2 regions of the Bradyrhizobium sp. CCGUVB23 genome follow, and region 1 is predicted to be linked to the other one. Evidence: riboswitches for the same ligand, from Rfam matches in the RefSeq annotation. Region 1 holds a riboswitch; the other holds the start of a gene.
What was found. A riboswitch is a leader RNA that binds a small molecule or an ion and turns the genes downstream of it on or off. The one in region 1 is predicted to bind S-adenosylmethionine.

Region 1 (10,277 bases):
TCGCTCGCCGCTTTCGTTGACCATCTGGTAGCGGCCGGTCATGAAGCCCGAGGCGGTCGAGAGCGGGACGCCGGAGGTGTATTCGTAGCGCTCGCCGGGCGCGAGGATTGGCTGCTCGCCGATCACGCCTTCGCCTTTAACCTCCTGCTGCCGCCCCGTCGCGTCGGTGATGATCCAGTGCCGCGTCTTGAGCTGCACGGTCTCGTCGCCGGAATTGGTGATCACGATGGTGTAGGACCAGAAGTAGCGCGAGCGCTCGGCCGACGACTGCTCCGGGACAAAGTTCGGCTCGACGGTCACTTCGATCTGGCGGGTCACGGCACGGTACATGGCTGCCATCATAACGAAAAGCTTGCCGGGAACCAATCGTGGCTCGCGGCGTCAGCGACATCGTGCCGCCCGAATTGGCACCGTAGTTACACCCCAATGTGATCCGATCGCTTTGCGAGCAGGCCACCGGCCCGGTACACTCCTCAAACGCTGCGATTTGCGCAAGGGTTTTGGCCCGATGACCATTGCCGACCAAGTGACGGGATCACCGGTCGCCGGAACCGCGGATGCCAAGTCCACCGTGGAGGCGAAGCCGCGCGCGGCGGCGCCCGCCATCACGCTGCCCGTCATCGGCGAGCGCGAGCTTCGCCTCGACCTTTTCCGCGGGCTGGCGTTGTGGCTGATCTTCATCGACCACTTGCCGCCAAATCTGCTGACCTGGTTCACCATCCGCAACTACGGCTTCAGCGACGCCACCGAGATCTTCATCTTCATCTCCGGCTACACCGCGGCCTTCGTCTACGGCCGCGCGATGCTGGACTCAGGCGTCGTCATCGCCACGGCGCGGATCCTGCGTCGGGTTTGGCAGATCTATGTCGCCCACGTCTTCCTGTTCACGATCTTCCTCGCGGAAATCTCCTATGTCGCGACCAGCTTCGAGAACCCGCTCTACACGGAAGAGATGGGCATCATGGATTTCCTCAAGCAGCCCGACGTCACCATCGTGCAGGCGCTGCTGCTGCGCTTCCGGCCCGTCAACATGGACGTGCTGCCGCTCTACATCGTGTTGATGCTGGCGCTGCCGCTGATCCTCTGGCTGATGAAATGGAAGCCGGATCTCACGCTCGGCCTGTCGGTCGTGCTCTACGTGGTGACTTGGGAGTTCGATCTCTATTTTTCGGCCTATCCGAACGGCTTCTGGGCGTTCAACCCGCTGGCCTGGCAATTGCTGTTCGTGTTCGGTGCCTGGTGTGCGCTCGGAGGTGCACGGCGCATGTCACGGATCCTGGCATCACCCGTGACGATGTGGATCTCGATCGCCTATCTGGCCGCGGCGTTCTACGTGACGTTGACCTGGTACGTGCCGCAGCTCTCCCACTTCATGCCGAAGCGGATCGAGCAGTGGATGTATCCGATCGACAAGACCGATCTGGACGTGCTGCGCTTCACGCATTTCCTGGCGCTGGCCGCGCTCACCGTGCGCTTCCTGCCGCGGGACTGGCCGGGCCTGAAATCGCCTCTCCTGAGGCCGTTGATCCTCTGCGGCCAGCATTCGCTGGAGATCTTCTGCCTCGGCGTGTTCCTGGCCTTTGCCGGCCATTTCATCCTGGCCGAGGTGTCCGGTGGCCCGGGCATGCATGCGCTGATTAGTCTCTGCGGAATCCTGATCATGTGGGCCATGGCCTGGGTGATTTCGTGGTACAAGCAGGTGGCTGACAAGAGCGGTTCGAAAACCAAAAACGCCGTCGGCAACGCCGATCTGGCGGGAGGGGGCTGATGAAGGCGAAGGTTCTCCGGAGCCTGATCCTGCTATGCGGTGTGCTCGCCGCGCCTTCCGCGCGCGCCGAGGATAATGCTGCGCCTCAAGCTCCCGCAGGGCCTGCGGCCTGCGAGGTGCCGTCCTATCTGCTCGCCACCGAAAGCCAGCTCCCGAAGGTCGCCGAGGCCGTGAAGAGCGAAAAGCCGCTCGAAATCCTGGTCGTCGGCAGCCGGTCGACCACCATCCCGTCGTCGGAAGAGAGCTCCTATCCGGCCCGGCTGCAGGCGATCCTGAAGGAGAAGCTGCCGTCGGAACCGGTGCACGTCTCCGTAGAACTACAGAGCAAGAAGACCGCAGAAGAGGCCGCATCCACCTTCGTTAAGCTTATGGAAGCGAAAAGGCCTACTTTGGTCATCTGGCAGACCGGGACCGTGGATGCTATCCGATCCATCGATCCCGATGAGTTCCGCGGTGCCGTCACGGATGGCGTTACTGCGCTGCAAAACGCTGGGGCCGACGTTATATTGATGAACTTGCAGTATAGCCCGCGGACCGAAACCATGATCTCGGTGCCGCCCTACCTAGATAATATGCGCGTGGTCGCGCAGGAGCATGATATTCCGCTGTTCGACCGTTTCGCGATCATGCGTCAATGGAATGATCAGGGGCAGTTCGACCTGTTCAATTCGTCGCGTGGACCGGAGTTGGCGAAACAGGTCCATGATTGCCTTGGCCGGGCGCTGGCGCAGTTCGTCGTCGATGCCGCCCATCTGGGTCCGGCCCAGCAGCAAAATTGAGGTTCAGCGTAAATGAGTTCTTTCCGCCCTTTTGGCCTGACGGCATGGCTGGCTGCGCCCATAGCGGCCGCGCTGCTGATGCCTGTGGCGCTGTCACCCGCCCACGCGCAGGCCGTGGCGGTCGCGCCGACGGCCCCACAGGCCGCTGGTCCGGCGCCCGCACCGCAGATCACGACCCCCGCGACCAGCCAGCAAGACTTTCCCGAGCAGCGCGGCCTCACCGCGCGGGCCATTGACAGGGTCAAGCAGGTCGCCAAATCCGCCGGCGACATCTTTAGCCGCGTGCCGTGCCTGCCGCCCAAGGGCAGCGCGAACAAGGGCAGCGCGAAATCGATGGGCTCGCTGCCGCATGTCGCGGGCAAGCTGGTCGCCGGCAAGCCGGTCGTGATCGTCGCGTTCGGATCGTCGTCGACGGCGGGCTTCGGTGCGAGCTCGCCCGATTTCAACTATCCGAACCGCCTCGCCGGACAGCTTCGCCGGCAATATCCGACTGCCGACATCACCGTCATCAACGCCGGTGTCGGCGGCGAGGACGCGCCCGAGATGATGAAGCGCCTCCAGAAGGAGGTGATCGACGTGCATCCGGACCTCGTGATCTGGCAGGTCGGCACCAATGCGGTGCTGCGCAACCTCGATCCGGGCGACACCGCAAAGCTCGTCGAGGACGGCATCACGCGCATCCAGGCGGCCGGCGATGCCGACATCGTGCTGGTCGATCCGCAATATTCGCCGCGCGTCACCGAGCGCCCCGAGAGCGCCGGCAAGATGGTGAAGCTGCTCGGCCGTGTCGCCGAGCTCCGCCACGTCGGGATCTTCCCGCGCTTCGAGGTGATGCGCGACTGGCACGAGAAGCAGGCCATTCCGGTCGAGAGTTTCGTGATCTCCGACGGCCTGCACATGAATGATTGGGGCTACGCCTGCTTCGCGCAGCTCCTCGGCGACGACATCATCCGCTCCGTCGGCCAGATCAAGTTAGGGGTCAACGTGCCTGCCGACGTGCGGACGTATAGGCCGATGTAGCTGCCGTAGGGTGGGCCGTGCCCACCACTTTATCTAACTCAAACGTCGGCAGAAGTGGTGGGCACGCTTCGCTTTGCCCACCCTACGATTTCGAGTGCGTGGTTACGCCTTCTCCAGCGCCGCGGTGAGATCCTCGATCAGATCATCGGCATGCTCGAGCCCCGCGGAGAAGCGTATAAAGCCCTCGCTGATGCCGAGCGCAGCGCGGTCTTCCGGCTTCAGGCGCTGATGCGTCGTGGTCGCCGGATGCGTCACCAGACTCTTGGCGTCGCCGAGATTGTTCGAAATCTTCGCCAGCTTAAGCGCATTGAGCACGCGGAATGCCGCCTGCTTGCCGCCCTTGACCTCGAAGCCGACCAGCGTCGAGCCGCCGCGCATCTGCTTCTTCACCAGCGCCGCCTGCGGATGATCGGCGCGGCCGGGATAGACCAGCCGCGAGATCTTTGGATGGCTCGCGAGCACCTCGGCAACGCGGGCCGCGGTGTCGGTCTGCGCACGCACGCGCACGCCGAGCGTCTCCAGCCCCTTGAGCAAAACCCAGGCGTTGAACGGCGAGATCGACGGCCCGGTCTGGCGCATGAAATTGTGGATGTGCTCGGCGATGAAGGCTTCCGACGACAGGATGACGCCCCCCAGGCACCGACCCTGGCCGTCGATATGCTTGGTCGCGGAATAGACCACGACATCGGCACCGAGCGCGAGCGGGCTCTGCCAGATCGGGGTGGCGAACACGTTGTCGACAACGAGCCGTGCGCCGCCCTTGTGCGCGATCTCGGCGATGGCCGGGATGTCGAGCACGTCGAGCGTCGGATTGGTCGGGCTCTCCAGGAAGAACGTCTTGGTGTTCGGCTTGACCGCGCGCTGCCACTGGTCGAGATCCAGACCATCGACCAGCGTGGTCTCGATGCCGTAGCGCGGCAACAGATCCTGCACCACGTAGAGGCACGAGCCGAACAGTGCCTTTGATGCCACCACGTGATCGCCAGACTTCAAGGGCGCCAGGATCGCGGTTGTCACCGCGGCCATGCCGGTCGCTGCCGAGCGGGCGGCTTCGGCGCCTTCGAGCTCGATCATGCGCTGCTCGAACATCGCGATCGTGGGGTTGGAATAGCGCGAATAGATGAAGCCGGGATCTTCGCCCTTGAACCGCGCCTCGCATTCCTCGGCGCTCGCGTAGACGTAGCCCTGGGTCAGGAACAACGCCTCGGACGTCTCGCCATATTGCGAGCGCAGGGTGCCGGAATGGACCAGGCGGGTTTCGGGACGGTATTGCGCGGCGGACGCCGGGGACTTCGACATAGGACCTCCAACGTGACCACTTGAAAATGGTCACAAAAAAACCGGCCTGGATATCTCCACTGGCCGGGATCACAGAGGTCCCCGGCCTGTTTAGCGATTTATTTAACGTGGCTGCAAGCCGGCCGGCTCAAATCACCACGGGATAAGTCATGCTCATATTCCGCCATGCCCTTTTCGTCAAGGCATCCATCGGATAGCGGTAAAAGGTTCGTTTTTCCGCATTTTTGGATGCGTTTGACCCGAGATGAGGACCACCGGTTGACGTTCACGGTCGCCGCCGACGCCAATGGTATTCTGCCCGACCGCATGATCGCGGCGATGGCGGATGACGGGCTCATCCTGCCCGCCTACGACTTCGTCGAAAGCCAGATCCAGCCGGCGAGCCTCGATTTGCGTCTCGGCGATATCGCCTACCGCGTCCGCGCGAGCTTCCTGCCCGGGCCGGGCGCGACCGTCGCCGAGCGCATCGATGAGCTGAAGCTGCATGAGTTCAGCCTTGCCGACGGCGCGGTGCTGGAGACCAATTGCGTCTACATCGTGCCGCTGCTCGAGAGCCTCGCGCTGCCGCCGGAGATCGTCGCGGCCGCCAATCCGAAGAGCTCGACCGGCCGGCTCGACGTCTTTACCCGCGTGATCGCCGACGGCACCCGCCGCTTCGACATGATCGGCGCGGGCTATCATGGCCCGCTCTATGCCGAGATCAGCCCAAAAACGTTTCCGGTGCTGGTGAGCGAAGGCTCGCGGCTATCGCAGGTGCGCTTCCGCACCGGCGATGCCATCCTCAACATTGACCAGCTCGAGGCGCTGCATGCGACCGAGCGTCTCGTCGATATCGACGAGGCCGATCTCACCGGCGGTGTCGCCGTCTCTGTCGATCTCTCCGGCGAGAAGGGCGGCGGCTTCGTCGGCTATCGCGCCAAACGACACACCGGCGTCGTCGACGTCGATCGCCGCGCCGGCTACGCGGTCGAGGATTTCTGGGAGCCGATCTCGGCGCGTCCCGACGGCAGCCTCATTCTCGATCCCGGCGAGTTCTACATCCTCGCCTCCAAGGAAGCCGTGCAGGTGCCGCCGGACTACGCCGCGGAGATGGTGCCGTTCGATCCTCTGGTCGGCGAATTCCGCGTGCACTATGCCGGCTTCTTCGATCCCGGCTTCGGCTATGCCGGTGCGGGCGGGCAAGGCGCGCGCGCGGTACTCGAGGTGCGCTCGCGCGAAGTGCCCTTCATCCTCGAGCACGGCCAGATCGTCGGCCGCCTCGTCTACGAGAAGATGCTGGCGCGGCCCGACGCAATGTACGGCCAGCGCATCGGCTCGAACTACCAGGCGCAGGGCCTGAAGCTGAGCAAGCATTTCCGGGTGTAGCCGCATCCTCCGATGTCATGCCCCGGCTTGATCGGGGCACCACTACGCCGCGGCCCATTGTTCAGGCTCGACCGCCTCTGGAATACCGGATCGCCCGATCGAGGTCGGGCGATGACACCGAATGTGCGTCAGGTTGCGAAGCGAAATCCGGGAACTCTCGCCACCAAAAAGATCCCGGATTGCGCTGCGCTCCATCCGGGCTACATTCCGTCCGAGGTGACGACATGACAGATCAATCCGACCTCGACACAAGAATTCTCGAAGACGCCGCGGATGCGCTGATCTATTCGGATCGGGCGGGCACGATCGTCCGATGGAATCGCGCCTCGAGCGCGCTGTTCGGTTTCTCCGCGCAGGAGGCGCTCGGCCAGAACCTCGACCTGATCGTTCCCGAGCATTTGCGCGCCGCGCATTGGAAGGGCTTTGAGACTGCGACGTCGAGCGGCGCGATGAAGCTCGCCGGCCGCCCTACGCTGACCCGCGCGCTGCACAAGAGCGGGCGCAAGCTCTACATCGAGATGACGTTTGCGCTAGTCAGAGACGCTGGCGGCGCCGTGCAGGGGGCGGTGGCAATGGCGCGCGATGTGACCGAAAGGGTCGAACGCGAGCGCGCGGCCAAGGCTGCGTCGCCGCCGCCAACTTCGTGATCCGGAATTGGGCTAGGAAGCGTGCAGGGCGCCCTGCACGAGCGTCAGCTTGCTCGTCACTGGGGGCAGTGACACACTCGATCAAAACAACGATCGGGAGCGAACATGGCCGCTGCAGCAGACTCCGCGCAGGAAGCCCGGTGGCAACGCTGGCGCGCCATCGCCGATCTCTACCACGCCTATTTCACCGGCCTCATCCTCACCGTGGTGACGCGACGCGGCACGGCGGATGCTGCCGAATTCGTCTTCCGCGTGTTTCGCCACCAGCAGCAGGAGCGTTTCCTTCCCGGGCTCGACAAGCTCGGGCTGCGTCATTTGCCGCCGGCGGTGGCGGCTGCGCAATATCACTATCTCTCCAACTGGATCGGCGGCGTGCATGTCGAATACATGTATGAGAGCGATGCTAAGGCCTGGATCCGCTATCCGCCGCCACGCTGGATCTGGAAGGGCCCCGCGATCTGCGGCATTCCCGGCGAGGTGTCGCGCGCGATGCTGCGCGGCTGGCACGCCAACAACGGCGCGGCGCTCGGTGATCTCAGGCTCGGCTTCGTCTGCACCAAGCAGAGCGTCGACGGCCAGGACGGGCTCGAAGGTTACTACTACGAATATGATCATCCGCTCGAGGTCGACCAGCGCCTGGTATTCGCGCGCCATGTCGAAGCACCGCTGTTCGATGCGGACAGCGCGCCGGCACTGCCGGTCGCGAGCTGGCCAAAGCCGCGGCTGGAAAAGGCCTATCGCAACTACGCGATGGAATATGTCCGCACGGCCGCGCCTGTGATGGTGCAGTTGTTCGGTCCCGAGGATGCCGGATATCTCCTGCATCTGACGGGCAAACTGATCGGCATGCAGAGTTTTGACGAGGTCGCGGCGGCGCTGGGGAAGAGCCGCGGCGGCGCGAAGGAGTTTGCATCCTTCCTGAACGCCCTGCTCGCGGCACAGGACGATGCGGCCGATCTTGCGGAGTCCGAAGGCGGCTTCGAGATCGGTCAGCAAAGCTGGAAGCTGATGGATGATGTCGCCGATTATCATCCGGCTATCGCGAAGGTGCTGCAAGGCCTGTTCGAGGGGCTTGCGGCCGGCTGCGGGCGTCATATCGGCGTCAGGCTGCAAGCGGGTGCAGGCGGCAAGCCGCCGCTGCTCTGGAGCATCGGTTAGCGAAGCACCTTCCATGCGCCGAAATGCGCTCCCGCAGGGCACGCTTGCGCCTGACGCAGGTGGAATCGGTCATCGCCGTGCTAACACTGGCCATTCATCAGGTTCGTTCATGGGTTGAATCGGTCAATTGACGGTGAACGTGATCATACTCACAGACGCTGCGATCCAATCGTCGTAGCACCTTCTTAAAGAGTCATTTGGAGAGGATCTTAAAGAGTCATTTGGAGAGGAAATGTCCGACGTCGGCGTCGCCGAGATTCCGGTCGATGAGGAGGAGCGTCCCAAGCCGCCGCAGTCGCGGCCGGCGAGATCTGCTGCGCCACGGAGCGCGCTGGTCGATGGGCCGATCCTGCGCACGCTGCTCGGGCTTGCCTGGCCGAACGTGATCGGGCTCTCCGCTGGCACCTGCGTGGTGATCGCGGAGACCTCCTATATCGGCCGCCTAGGCGTCGAATCGCTCGCCGCGATGGCGCTGGTGTTTCCCTGCGTGATCCTGATGATGACGATGTCCGGCGGCGCCATGGGCGGTGCTGTGGCTTCCGCGATTGCGCGTGCGCTGGGGGCGGGCGACCGCGAGCGCGCCGGAACGCTTGCCGCGCACGCGCTCCTGATCGGCATTAGCTTCGGCCTCGTCTTCATGCTGGGCATGCTGATCTTCGGGCCGCTTCTTTTGGAGCTGCTCGGCGGCCGCGGCAATGTGCTTGCGCAGGCGATCGCCTATACGCAGGTGTTCTTCGGCGGCGCGGTGCTGCCCTGGCTGCTCAATACTTTGGCTGGCGTGCTGCGCGGCACCGGCAACATGAAGCTGCCCTCGCTGTTGATGCTCAATTCGGCGGTATGCCAGATCATCCTCGGCGGCACGCTGGGCCTCGGGCTCGGCCCCGTCCCGCAATTCGGTATGCGCGGCGTCGCCGCCGGCGCGCTGATCGCCTACACGATCAACATCGGCGTGATGAGCTGGTATTTGTTTTCCGGCCGCGCGCGCGTTGTGCCCAAGCTGGCCGGCCTGAAGATCCAATGGGCGATGTTCTTCGACATCCTGAAAGTGGGCGCCATCGCCTGCTTCTCACCGCTGCAATCAGTGCTGACGATCTCGATCTTCACCCATATGCTGGCCAAGTTCGGCACCGCGATCCTCGCCGGCTACGGCGTCGGCGCGCGGCTCGAGTTTCTGCTGATCTCGATCGCGTTCTCGTTCGGCATCGCCTCGGTGCCGATGGTCGGCATGGCGATCGGCGGCGGCAAGATCGCACGCGCACGCCGCATTGCCTGGACGGCCGGCGTGGCAGCATTCTTCGCGGTGGGCACGCCCGCGAGCCTGATTGCGATCTTCCCCGATCTCTGGGTCAATATCTTCACCGACAGCGCGACCGTGCGCGCGACGAGTCATCAATATCTCTCCACCGTCGCGCCGTTCTACGCCTTCATGGGCCTCGCCACGGCAATGTATTTTTCCTCGCAGGGCGCGGCCAAGGTGCTGGGACCGGTGCTGGCGCAGACCGCGCGGCTCGTCTTCATCGCGACGATCGGCTGGTGGCTGTCGACGCATGAAGCGACCGCGCAAAGCTACTTCTGGCTCGCCGCAAGCTCGATGGTCTTGCTTGGAACGCTGTCCTGTTCCAGCGTCGTGCTGACGCGCTGGGGACCGCGCGAGACGAAGCCCGCGATCAGGCCGGTTCTTTCGGCCGCGGCGGACTAGGGCGCTTGCCGCATTTTGTTTCCAAATGTTTCTATCTATCGCCAAGCAATATCGAGTAACTGGAGCTGCTCTCTGCCGAAGGCCCCGCGCAAGCTCTTGAGGACAACGTCGCCTCGAGTCCAGCTAAAGCACGGAAAGCCACCATGACCTCGATTTCGGCGCTCTCCTCCCGCCACCACCACACATCGCCGTTGCAGCGACTACAAGACGAGCTGCAAGCTGAAGTGAGTTCGGGCGCGATCAATTCGTCCGATCAGTCGGCGCTGTCGTCCGCCCTCAGCGACATTGATTCCGCCTTGCAATCGAGCAGCGCGAGCGATCAATCAAGCGGTAGCAGACCATCGACCGACGGTTTCAAGTCAAAGATCGATGATCTTATCCAGCAGGAAGTGTCGGCCGGCAAGCTGACCGACCAGCAGGGCACCGAGCTGCAAGGTATCTTCAAGGCCGCGTTCTCCCATGGGCCGGGTGGAGCAGGTGGACCACCGCCACCCGACGGGCCTCCTCCCGCCAACGGCACGGATAATTCGTCGAGCGGCAAT
Region 2 (10,277 bases), 2.3 Mb from region 1:
GCAGGTTGGACGCATCCATCGCGCCGTCGGCCTTGCCGGCGCCGATCAGCGTGTGCATCTCGTCGATGAACAGGATGAAGGTGCCTTCGGTCGCGGTCACCTCCTGGAGCACGGCCTTCAGCCGCTCCTCGAACTCGCCGCGGTATTTTGCGCCGGCAATCAGCGCGCCGAGGTCGAGCGAGAGCAGCTTCTTGTCCTTGAGGCTTTCCGGCACGTCGCCGTTGACGATGCGCAGCGCCAAGCCCTCGACGATGGCGGTCTTGCCGACGCCGGGCTCGCCGATCAGCACAGGGTTGTTCTTGGTGCGGCGGGACAGCACCTGGATGGTGCGGCGGATCTCCTCGTCGCGCCCGATCACCGGGTCGAGCTTGCCGTCGCGCGCGGCCTGCGTGAGATCGCGGGCGTATTTCTTCAGCGCGTCATAGGCGTTCTCGGCGGTCGCGCTGTCGGCGGTGCGGCCCTTGCGCAGTGCCTCGATCGCGGCGTTGAGGTTTTGCGGGGTCACGCCGCCCTTGTTGAGGATCGTGCCGGCGTCGCTGCTCTTTTCGAGCGCGAGCCCGAGCAGCAGGCGCTCGACCGTGACGAAGCTGTCGCCGGCCTTTTCGCCGGCCTTTTCGGCAGCATCAAACGTGCGGGCGAGCTCGGGCGCCAGATAGATCTGCCCGGCGCCGCCGCCACTGACCTTCGGCACCTTGTTCAGGGCCTCCTCGGTCGCCTTCAAAATCGCCCGGGAATTGCCGCCGGCACGGTCGATCAGGCCGGCAGCCAGGCCCTCATTGTCGTCGAGGAGGACCTTCAGGAGGTGGAGAGTCGAAAACTGCTGGTGCCCCTCGCGCATCGCGAGCGATTGCGCGGACTGGATGAAGCCCCTGGAGCGTTCGGTGTACTTTTCAATGTTCATTTTGTCTTTCCCTCGGCCTGCCCCCGGAGCCCTCTAAGGCACTCCAGATGGCATCTTCATTGGGTTTCCGCTGGCCACATTGACGTTTCTCAAGCAGCAAGCGGTCGTTAGCAGCCGACGCTGGCGCCGGCCTGACGCAGATGTGGGAACCAAGTCACGGGAACGGAAGAGGCTTCTTCACAAATTCGTGCACGACGAATTTGTGAGCCAAATGCCCCGCTTGGCGCCAGCAGATGGAATCCGTTAACTAGTCGCCATGATGACCAGCCCGACTGCCGCGATCACGGGCCTTTACCGCTATCCGGTCAAAGGCCTCACGCCCGAGCCCCTGTCCCGCGTCGCCTTGCGGGTCGGCCAGACCCTGCCCGCCGACCGCCGCTATGCCATCGAGAACGGCCCGAGCGGCTTCGATCCGGAGGCGCCGCAATGGATGCCCAAGACCCAGTTCCTGATGCTGATGCGCAATGAGCGCCTGGCCGGCCTCAACAGCCGCTTTGAGGACGCGACCAATCTTTTGACCATCCGCAAGGACGGCCAGGTCGTCGCCAGCGGCGACCTGGAAACGGCAAGCGGGCGCGCTGCGATCGAGACCTACTTCACCGGCAATTTCCAGAGCGAGCTGCGCGGGCCGCCAAAAGTGCTGTCCGGCCGCGACCACAACTTTTCGGATGTCGCTAGCAAAGTCGTCTCCATCATCAATCTCGGCAGTGTCCATGCAATCGAGAAGATGCTGGGCGGCGTTGCCGTCCATCCCCTGCGCTTCCGCGGCAACCTCTACGTTCAGGGCTGGCCGGCCTGGTCCGAGCTCGACCTCCTCGGCCACACGCTGGCGATCGGCAATGCGCGGCTGAAGGTGGTCAAGCGCATCAAGCGCTGCTCGGCGACGAATGTCGATCCTGTGACCGCGGAACGCGATCTCGAAATCCCGCCGACGCTGTCGCGCCATCTCGGCCACATGGATTGCGGCATCTATGCCGAGGTCATCGCAGATGGCGAGATCGCCATCGGCGATCGGCTCGCGATGGAAGAGCCGAAGCTGGTGTGAGCTGCCGTACGGTGGGCAAAGGCGCTCTCGCGCCGTGCCCACCATCACTCCACGCAGGCAGAAGTGATGGGCACGTTTCCGCCTTCGCTCTACGAGCTACGGCGGACAAGTGGCTTCGCTCACCCTACAACTACGCTCCACGCAATGACGAACGTTAGTTCTGCTTGCCTCACTTGAAAACTGGTCGCCCGCTACTGATCAGGTCCAGGAAGCGGTGAGGCTCGATATAGTCCGTATTGTCGAGATTGAGCCGGCGTAGCGACGTCGCACGATCATGCAACGGTTCGATCGCCTCGGCACCGGCACTGGTATAGCCGATCGGCAGGCAATAACCGTCGCCGTAGTGCATCTCGGCCTTGCCGCCGACCTCCGCCCAGATGTCCCGGCCGTAGAAGAAATAGGTCCGCAGGTTTCCCATCACCACCAACGCGGAGTCATCGAAGGCGTTCAGGATCAACGAGTCGGCTTCGAGATTGCCGTCAATGAACGTCCCCTTGGCAAAGCCCGTCGAGAACACCGTGCAGGCGACATTGCCGAGCACGACGAACAGCCCGCCTTCATCAAACGCGCCTGCGTTCCCCAGATCGACCAGGCCGTCGACGGTCAGATCGCCCATCACCAGCGTGTTGAAGGCCGGCACGTCGACGAAGTCGGATGCTGCGAGCGGCCCGCGAAGCACGGCACAATCATCCCGCGCAGGTGGGTCGGACCCCAGATCGTAACGGGCAAGCTCCCGCCGAAACCTTGCCGATCCATCGTTCGCCAGAAGCTCGTCGAAGACGGCCCGCGTCACTTTCTCGAACACCATGTACACCCCGTGATCCGCAGGGCGGACGGAGGTAACCGCCGAGCCCGCGCCTCCTTAGGGTCGCGCGAGCTCGACGGCAGGTTCGAAAATGTGCCGGGACGATCGATCAGTTCGGCATCACATAGGCATAGATCCGGCCGCGCGAGATCGGTGCCTCGCGGACGCGATTGCCGTTATTGCCGGAGATCATGATCGGATTGCCCTTGGCGTCGATGCCGGTGATGATGCCGACATGGCCGCCGCGGCCGCGCGACATTACCGCAATCGCGCCGACCTGCGGACCGGAGACACGCGTTCCGTAATGCGCGAACGAGCTCGCCATGTCGGAGCCGGAGCCCTTATGGCCGGTGTGCTCGAGCACCATGTTCATGAAGCGCGCGCACCACAGACTGCCGCGGCCGGTCGGATTGCCGCCGAGATAGCGGCGCGCCTCGGAGACGAGGCCCGAGCCACCGCCGAAGTCGCCCGCCATGCCGCCGGTGTTGGCGCTCGGGTCATAGCTGGCCTGGGTGTTGGCGAAGCCGCTCGCCTCCAACTGCGCGGCGCCGCGCTCGAAGCGCGATGAGCGCGCGTGGCGATAGTGATGATACCTGCCGGCATGGTGCGCGGCGTGATGCACGTAAGCGTGCCGCTCTGCGCTGTGACGATGAGACCGTGCCGATGCTGGAGAGATAGATGCGGCGAACGCCGCGGAGAAGAGAGCCAGCGCGATGACGTGACGCAGCCGGCCGAACGCAAACAACTCAAACATTCTTCATCCTTCGTTGACACCCCCAATTCCCATCGGCCCGTGCGGTGGCCGACATCCGCGCGTCGTATGAAAGTCCAGATGTGGCAAGAGCAAGGCACAATGCGGCATTGCAGAAATTCGCTTCAGGGAATTTCCGCGATGACCCTGTGTCGATGCTGGTCTGATGCTGCCGCATTGCTGCCCACAGCATTAACTGCGATGCTTAACGCGACGGCCCAGAAAGAGGGAAACGGTTAATGCCCCACGCCACGACCAGGGATGATGTCCGCATCTATTTCGAGGAAGCGGGCCACGGCACGCCGATCATCTTCCTGCACGAGTTCGCGGCCGACTACTCCAATTGGGAGCCGCAGATGCGCTACTTCTCGCGCGGCCACCGCTGCATCACCTATTCCGCGCGCGGCTATGCGCCGTCGGACGTGCCGGCATCGGCCGAGGTCTACACCTACAAGCACTTTTACACCGATGCACTCGCGGTGCTCGACCATCTCTCGATCGATCGCGCACATCTCGTCGGTCTCTCGATGGGCGCATATTCCTCGCTGCAGATCGGCCTCAACGCGCCGGGGCGCGCGCTGTCGATGACGCTCGCGGGCGTCGGCTCCGGTTCGGAGCTCGACAATCTCGAAGCCTGGCGCAAGCAGTGCCGCGCCAATGCCGAGCAATTCGAGACACTGGGCTCCGCGGAAGTTGCCAAAGTCACGCGCGAGGCGCCGAGCCGGATTCCGTTTCTGGTGAAGGATCCGCGCGGCCACGCTGATTCCTATGCCGCGCTGGCACGGCACGATTCCAGAGGCTCGGCCAACACCATGCGCGGCTTCCAGGGCGGCCGCCCCTCGATCTACATGATGACGGAAGCGATCGGGCGCGTGGCGACGCCGGCGCTGATCATCTGCGGCGACGAGGATGACCCCTGCGTCGGGCCGAGCCTGTTCCTGAAGAAGCATCTGCTGGCCGCAGGGCTCGCGATGTTTCCGAAGTCAGGCCATGTCCTCAATCTCGAGGAGCCCGCGCTGTTCAACGAAACGGTGGAGCGGTTCGTCACGCTGGTGGAAGCGGGGCGCTGGCCGGTGCGCGATCCGAGGTCAGTGGCTGCGAATTAGCGAAGGCATCATCCTATATTCCGTCATTGCGAGCGCAGCGAAGCAATCCAGAATCCCTCCGCGGAAAGACTCTGGATTGCTTCGCTGCGCTCGCAATGACGAGGTGTAAGCATCAGCCCCTCATCCTGAGGAGCGCGGAACGCGCGTCTCGAAGGATGAAGGCCCCGCCAGTGGCCTCGCCCTTCGAGACGCGCGCCAAGAGCGCGCTCCTCAGGGTGAGGGTCAGCTGATTTTACTTCCCGCCGCCGCGGCTCAGCAGAAACACGCCCTGTTCGCCGAACAGATTCCACACCCACCACGGCAATCTGAGCCGCAACGGGCGCCCGTAGAGATCGAGCGCTTCCGCGCGCTCCATCTTCACGCCGATCTCGTCGCAGAGCTGGACGAAATCCTTGATGGTGCAGAAATGGATGTTGGCGGTGTCGTACCAGGTCGCTGGCAGATTGTCCGTGCGCGGCATGTGGCCGCCGATCAGGAGCTGCAGCCGCATCTTCCAGTAGCCGAAGTTCGGGAACGACACGATCGCGCGATGGCCGATGCGCAAAAGATTTTCCAGCACCACCCTCGGCTGCCGCGTCGCCTGGAGCGTCTGCGATAGGATGACGTAGTCGAAGGCGTCGTCGGGATAGTTGACGAGGTCGGTGTCGGCGTCGCCCTGCACCACCGCGAGCCCCTTGGCGACGCAGCGGTTGACGCCCTCGCGCGACAGCTCGATGCCGCGGCCATCGATGCCGCGGTTCTCCAGGAGCTGCAGCAGATCGCCGTCGCCACAGCCGACGTCGAGCACCTTCGAGCCGCGCCTGACCATCTCCGCAACCAGCAGATGATCGGCGCGGTAGTGACCTTCCTGTTCAGCCGCAAGGCCGTCGAGCGGCAGCACTTCTTGCACAGACATCGTCAGCTGCCCTTGCCGTTGAGGCCGCGCGCCTTGCCCGCCGATTGTAGGAACGCACGGGAGATATCGAAGAATTCGGGGACGTCGAGCAGGAAGGCGTCGTGGCCGCGATCGGTCTCGATCTCGGCGAACGACACCCGCGCGCTCGACGCGTTGAGCGCGTGCACCAGCGCGCGCGATTCCGAGGTCGGGAACAGCCAGTCGCTGGTGAAGGACACCACGCAGAAGCGCGTCTTGACGCCGGCAAACGCCTTCGCCAGCACGCCATCATGGTCGCCGGCGATGTCGAAATAGTCCATCGCCCGTGTCAGATAGAGATAGCTGTTGGCATCGAAACGCTCGACGAAGGACGAGCCCTGATAGCGCAGATAGCTCTCGACCTGGAAATCCGCATCGAACGAGAACGTCGGCAGCTCGCGGTCCTGCATGCGCCGGCCGAACTTGCGGTGTAGCGCCGCATCCGAGAGGTAGGTGATGTGCGCAGCCATCCGTGCCACCGCGAGCCCGCGATGCGGATGGATGCCGTGATCGGCATAGCGGCCATTGTGCCAGTCGGGATCGGCCATCACGGCCTGGCGGCCGAGCTCGTGGAAGGCGATGTTCTGCGCGGAGTGCCGCGTCGAGCAGGCGATCGCGAGCGCGGAGAACACGCGCTCAGGATAGGCCGCGGTCCATTGCAGCACCTGCATGCCGCCCATCGAGCCGCCGACCACCGCAAACAGCGTCTCGATGCCGAGGCGATCGATCAGCATCGCCTGCGCGCGTACCATGTCGGGGATGGTGATGATGGGAAAATCCAGGCCCCACACCTTGCCCGTCGCCGGATTGAGCGAGGCAGGTCCCGTCGACCCCATGCAGCCGCCGATGACGTTGGCGCAGATGATGAAGTAGCGTTGAGGATCAAGAGGACGGCCGGGCCCGACCAGGGTCTCCCACCATCCGGGCTTGCCGGTGACGGGGTGCACATTTGCGACATGCTGGTCGCCGGTCAGCGCATGGCAGATCAGCACGGCGTTGGAGCGCTCGGTGTTGAGCTCGCCATAGGTCTGGTAGGCGATCTGGAACGGGCTGAGGTCGATCCCGCAATCGAGCGACAACGGCTGGTCCGCGCCGAAATGCGCAACCTGCGAGCTCGGATGATCCGCCTCGTGCGAGCGCTCCTCGGCGATCGCTGGGCTCGGTACCGTCGTGACGCCAACCATCTGACCATCGACCTCGTTGGCGACGGCCCTCAAGCCGCCGCTGACATCAGGCCATGAAAAACCCGGCCTGAACGATAGGTTCGGCCGGGATCGGATGCGTCCCCGGCCTGTTTAGCGAGTTTTTTAACGTGGCTGCAAGCCGGCCGGCTCAAATGACCACGGAACAGGCAAAAACTAGTTGCTGGCGCGCTATTCGTCAAGCCGAGGCGCCGATTAACCAAATGAGGCCCTGCCATGTCAGGCGAAATGGCCGCCATTTCTCTTTGCTTTCGGCGTCCATCCTGCCTAATCAAGACCCATAGCGCCGGCGGATCCGGCCCAGCCGATCCGCCTTTCACGAGCCCCTGACAGACCGACAGATATGTCCCAGCGTCCGCCCGCGCCACCATCGCTCCAGGAATTGCGCAAGGAGATCGATGCGATCGACGAGGAAGTGCATCGCCTGCTGATGCAGCGCGGCGACATCATCGATCGCCTGATCCAGGCGAAGCAGACGCAGGAGGTCGGCTCGGCTTTCCGGCCGGCGCGCGAGGCCAGCATGATGCGCCGCCTCGTCGAGCGCCATCGCGGCATCCTGCCGCTCGACACCATCGAGAGCATCTGGCGCGTCATCATCTCGACCTTCACTTATGTGCAGGCGCCGTTCTCGGTGCATGCCGACGTCTCGGTCGGTGAGTCCGCGATGCGAGATTCGGCGCGATTCCATTTCGGCTTCACGACGCCCTATGTGCCGCATTTCAGCGCACAGGCCGCCGTCGAGGCGTTGGCGAAATCGAAGGGTGATTTGGCTCTGGTCTCGGCGATCTCGAGCCGCACGCCATGGTGGAGCGAGCTCGAGGCCGAGGGCGCGCCGAAAATCATCGCGCGGCTGCCCTTCCTCGAGCGCGCCGACCATCCGGCCGCGCTGCCCGTCTTCGTGATCTCGCGTGTCGCCGACGACGCCATGGTCACGGAGGTCCAGACCTGGAGCGTGCGCGTGTCCGGCTGGAACGCCGACACGGCGAGGGCGCTGGCGCCGCTCGCCGACATCGTCGCGGTGCCCGATACCGCCTTCGACGGCGCTGCGCTGCTGGTGTCGGAGACTGGCATCGGCTTCGAGAAGATCAAAATGGCCCTGATCCGCGCCGGCGCCTCGGTCCGCTCGTCGGCTCTCGTCGGCGGCCACGCAACGCGCTATACGGTGCCCCCGACCGGGACGGCCAGATCTGACGTGGCTTGAGGCCGCCCCGCATCCTTTCCGGAGTAGACGATGTCCCGCCCCGTGCCGAATCCCGGCATTCTCGATATTGCGCCCTATACGCCCGGCAAGAGCCCGGTGCCGGAGCCGGGCCGCAAGGTGTTCAAGCTGTCGGCGAACGAGACGCCGTTCGGGCCCTCGCTCAAGGCGATCGAGGCGTTCACGCATGTGGCGACGCATCTGGAGGACTATCCGGAAGGCACCTCGCGCGTGCTGCGCGAAGCGATCGGCCGCATCTATGGTCTCGATCCCGACCGCATCATCTGCGGCGCCGGCTCGGACGAGATCCTCAATCTGCTCGCCCACACCTATCTCAGCCGGGGCGATGAAGCGATCTCCACCACCCACGGCTTCCTGGTCTACCCGATCGCGACCATGGCGAACGGTGCCAGGAACATCGTGGCGGCGGAGGCGAACTTCACCGCCGACGTCGACGCCATCCTGAAAGCGGTGACGCCGCGCACCAAGCTCGTCTGGCTCGCCAACCCCAACAATCCGACCGGCACCTATCTGCCGTTCGACGAGGTCAAGCGCCTGCGGGCCGGCCTGCCGTCGCACGTGCTGCTCGTGCTCGACGCCGCCTATTGCGACTACGTGTCTCGCAACGACTACGAGATGGGGATCGAGTTGGTCGCGACCACCGAGAACACGGTCGTGACGCACACCTTCTCCAAGATCCACGGCCTCGCCGCGCTGCGCGTCGGCTGGATGTTCGGTCCTGCGCACATCATCGATGCGGTGAACCGCATCCGCGGTCCGTTCAATGTCTCGACGCCGGCGATGTATGCCGCGGTCGCCGCGATCGAGGACGCCGCGCATCAGCAGATGTCGAAGCAATTCACCGAGACCTGGCGCAACTGGCTGACCGAGGAGATCGGCAAGCTCGGGCTGAAGGTGACGCCGAGCGTAGCCAACTTCGTGCTGATCCATTTCCCGGCCGACAAGGGCAGGACCTCGGATGAAGCCGACGCCTTCCTGACCAAACGGGGACTGGTGCTGCGCGCACTGAAGAACTACGGCCTGCCCCATTCACTGCGCATGACGATCGGCACCGAGGAAGCCAATCGCCTCGTGGTCGAAGGCCTGCGCGACTTCATGGGGGGCAAATGAGCGTCGCCCCGCACTTCCAGCGCGTCGCACTGATCGGCTTCGGCCTGATCGGCGGCTCGATCGCGCGAGCCGCGAAGCTCCAGGGCCTTGCCAATGAGATCGTCACCACGGCGCGCTCGGAGGGGACGCGGGCGCGCGTCGCCGAGCTCGGCATCGTCGATCACGTGGTCGCAACCAATATCGAGGCAGTGAAGGACGCCGACCTCGTCATCCTCTGCATTCCCGTCGGCGCCTGCGGCCCCGTGGCGCAGGAGATCGCTGCGCATCTGAAGCCGGGCGCGATCATCTCCGACGTCGGCTCGGTCAAGGGCGCGATCGTCAGGGACATGGCGCCGCACCTCCCGCAGGGCATTCATTTTGTCCCCGCGCATCCTGTCGCGGGCACCGAGCATTCGGGCCCGGATTCCGGCTTCGCCGAGTTGTTCATCAATCGCTGGTGCATCCTCACGCCACCCGAGGGCGTCGACGCAGCCGCCGTCGATCGATTGCGCGCGTTCTGGGCCGCGCTCGGCGCCAAGGTCGAGATCATGACACCAGATCATCACGATCTCGTGCTCGCGATCACCAGCCATCTGCCCCATCTGATCGCCTACACCATCGTCGGCACCGCCGACGAGCTGCAACAGGTGACGGAGTCCGAGGTGATCAAGTTCTCCGCCGGCGGCTTTCGCGACTTCACGCGCATCGCGGCGTCCGATCCGACGATGTGGCGCGACGTCTTCCTCGCCAACAAGGAGGCCGTGCTGGAGATGCTCGGCACCTTCAACGAGGACCTCGCAAAACTCACGCGCGCGATCCGTCGCGGTGACGGCGAGGCATTGTTCGACCACTTCACCCGCACCCGCGCCATCCGCCGCGGCATCGTCGAGATCGGCCAGGATTCGGCGGCGCCGGATTTCGGCCGTCCGCATCCGCCGCTGACGAAGCAGTAGGTCACAAATCTCTCCTCCGTCATTGCGAGGAGCGAAGCGACGAGGCAATCCAGACTACCTCCGCGGAGGCTTTCTGGATTGCTTCGCGGAGCCTGTCATCGGGCCGCGCTACGCGCGGACCCGGTGGCTCGCAATGACGGGAAATCAATACAGCGGCGGGAGCTGCGCGACCTTCAGCGCGCCGAGCATCACGGCGCCATCGGCGAAGCGAAGCGGGAAGCTGCGCGCCTTCTTGCCTTCCAGCATGCTTTCGGTGCCGAGCGCGTTGATGCCCGCGGCAACGCCGACATTGG

Region 2: linked by a shared signal. The riboswitch ahead of NLN62_RS25825 (homoserine O-acetyltransferase) and the one ahead of NLN62_RS15085 (O-succinylhomoserine sulfhydrylase) in region 1 are both predicted to bind S-adenosylmethionine.

Annotation. Positions count from the first base shown of each region.
Region 1 covers NZ_JANADQ010000001.1:3,296,161-3,306,437, reverse strand. Annotated here, with positions in the region: gene apaG (Co2+/Mg2+ efflux protein ApaG) at 1-330, opposite strand, end outside; gene NLN62_RS15100 (OpgC domain-containing protein) at 509-1,768, shown strand; gene NLN62_RS15095 (SGNH/GDSL hydrolase family protein) at 1,768-2,547, shown strand; gene NLN62_RS15090 (SGNH/GDSL hydrolase family protein) at 2,560-3,567, shown strand; gene NLN62_RS15085 (O-succinylhomoserine sulfhydrylase) at 3,670-4,866, opposite strand; SAM riboswitch at 4,936-5,015, opposite strand; gene NLN62_RS15080 (2'-deoxycytidine 5'-triphosphate deaminase) at 5,095-6,231, shown strand; gene NLN62_RS15075 (PAS domain S-box protein) at 6,456-6,878, shown strand; gene NLN62_RS15070 (hypothetical protein) at 6,984-8,036, shown strand; gene NLN62_RS15065 (MATE family efflux transporter) at 8,269-9,735, shown strand; gene NLN62_RS15060 (hypothetical protein) at 9,879-10,277, shown strand, end outside.
Region 2 covers NZ_JANADQ010000001.1:5,607,668-5,617,944, reverse strand. Annotated here, with positions in the region: gene clpB (ATP-dependent chaperone ClpB) at 1-901, opposite strand, end outside; gene NLN62_RS25850 (MOSC domain-containing protein) at 1,158-1,946, shown strand; gene NLN62_RS25845 (hypothetical protein) at 2,116-2,754, opposite strand; gene NLN62_RS25840 (TIGR02594 family protein) at 2,861-3,505, opposite strand; gene NLN62_RS25835 (alpha/beta fold hydrolase) at 3,742-4,608, shown strand; gene metW (methionine biosynthesis protein MetW) at 4,841-5,503, opposite strand; gene NLN62_RS25825 (homoserine O-acetyltransferase) at 5,506-6,705, opposite strand; SAM riboswitch at 6,796-6,875, opposite strand; gene NLN62_RS25820 (chorismate mutase) at 7,067-7,924, shown strand; gene hisC (histidinol-phosphate transaminase) at 7,955-9,052, shown strand; gene NLN62_RS25810 (prephenate/arogenate dehydrogenase family protein) at 9,049-9,984, shown strand; gene NLN62_RS25805 (DUF2125 domain-containing protein) at 10,129-10,277, opposite strand, start outside.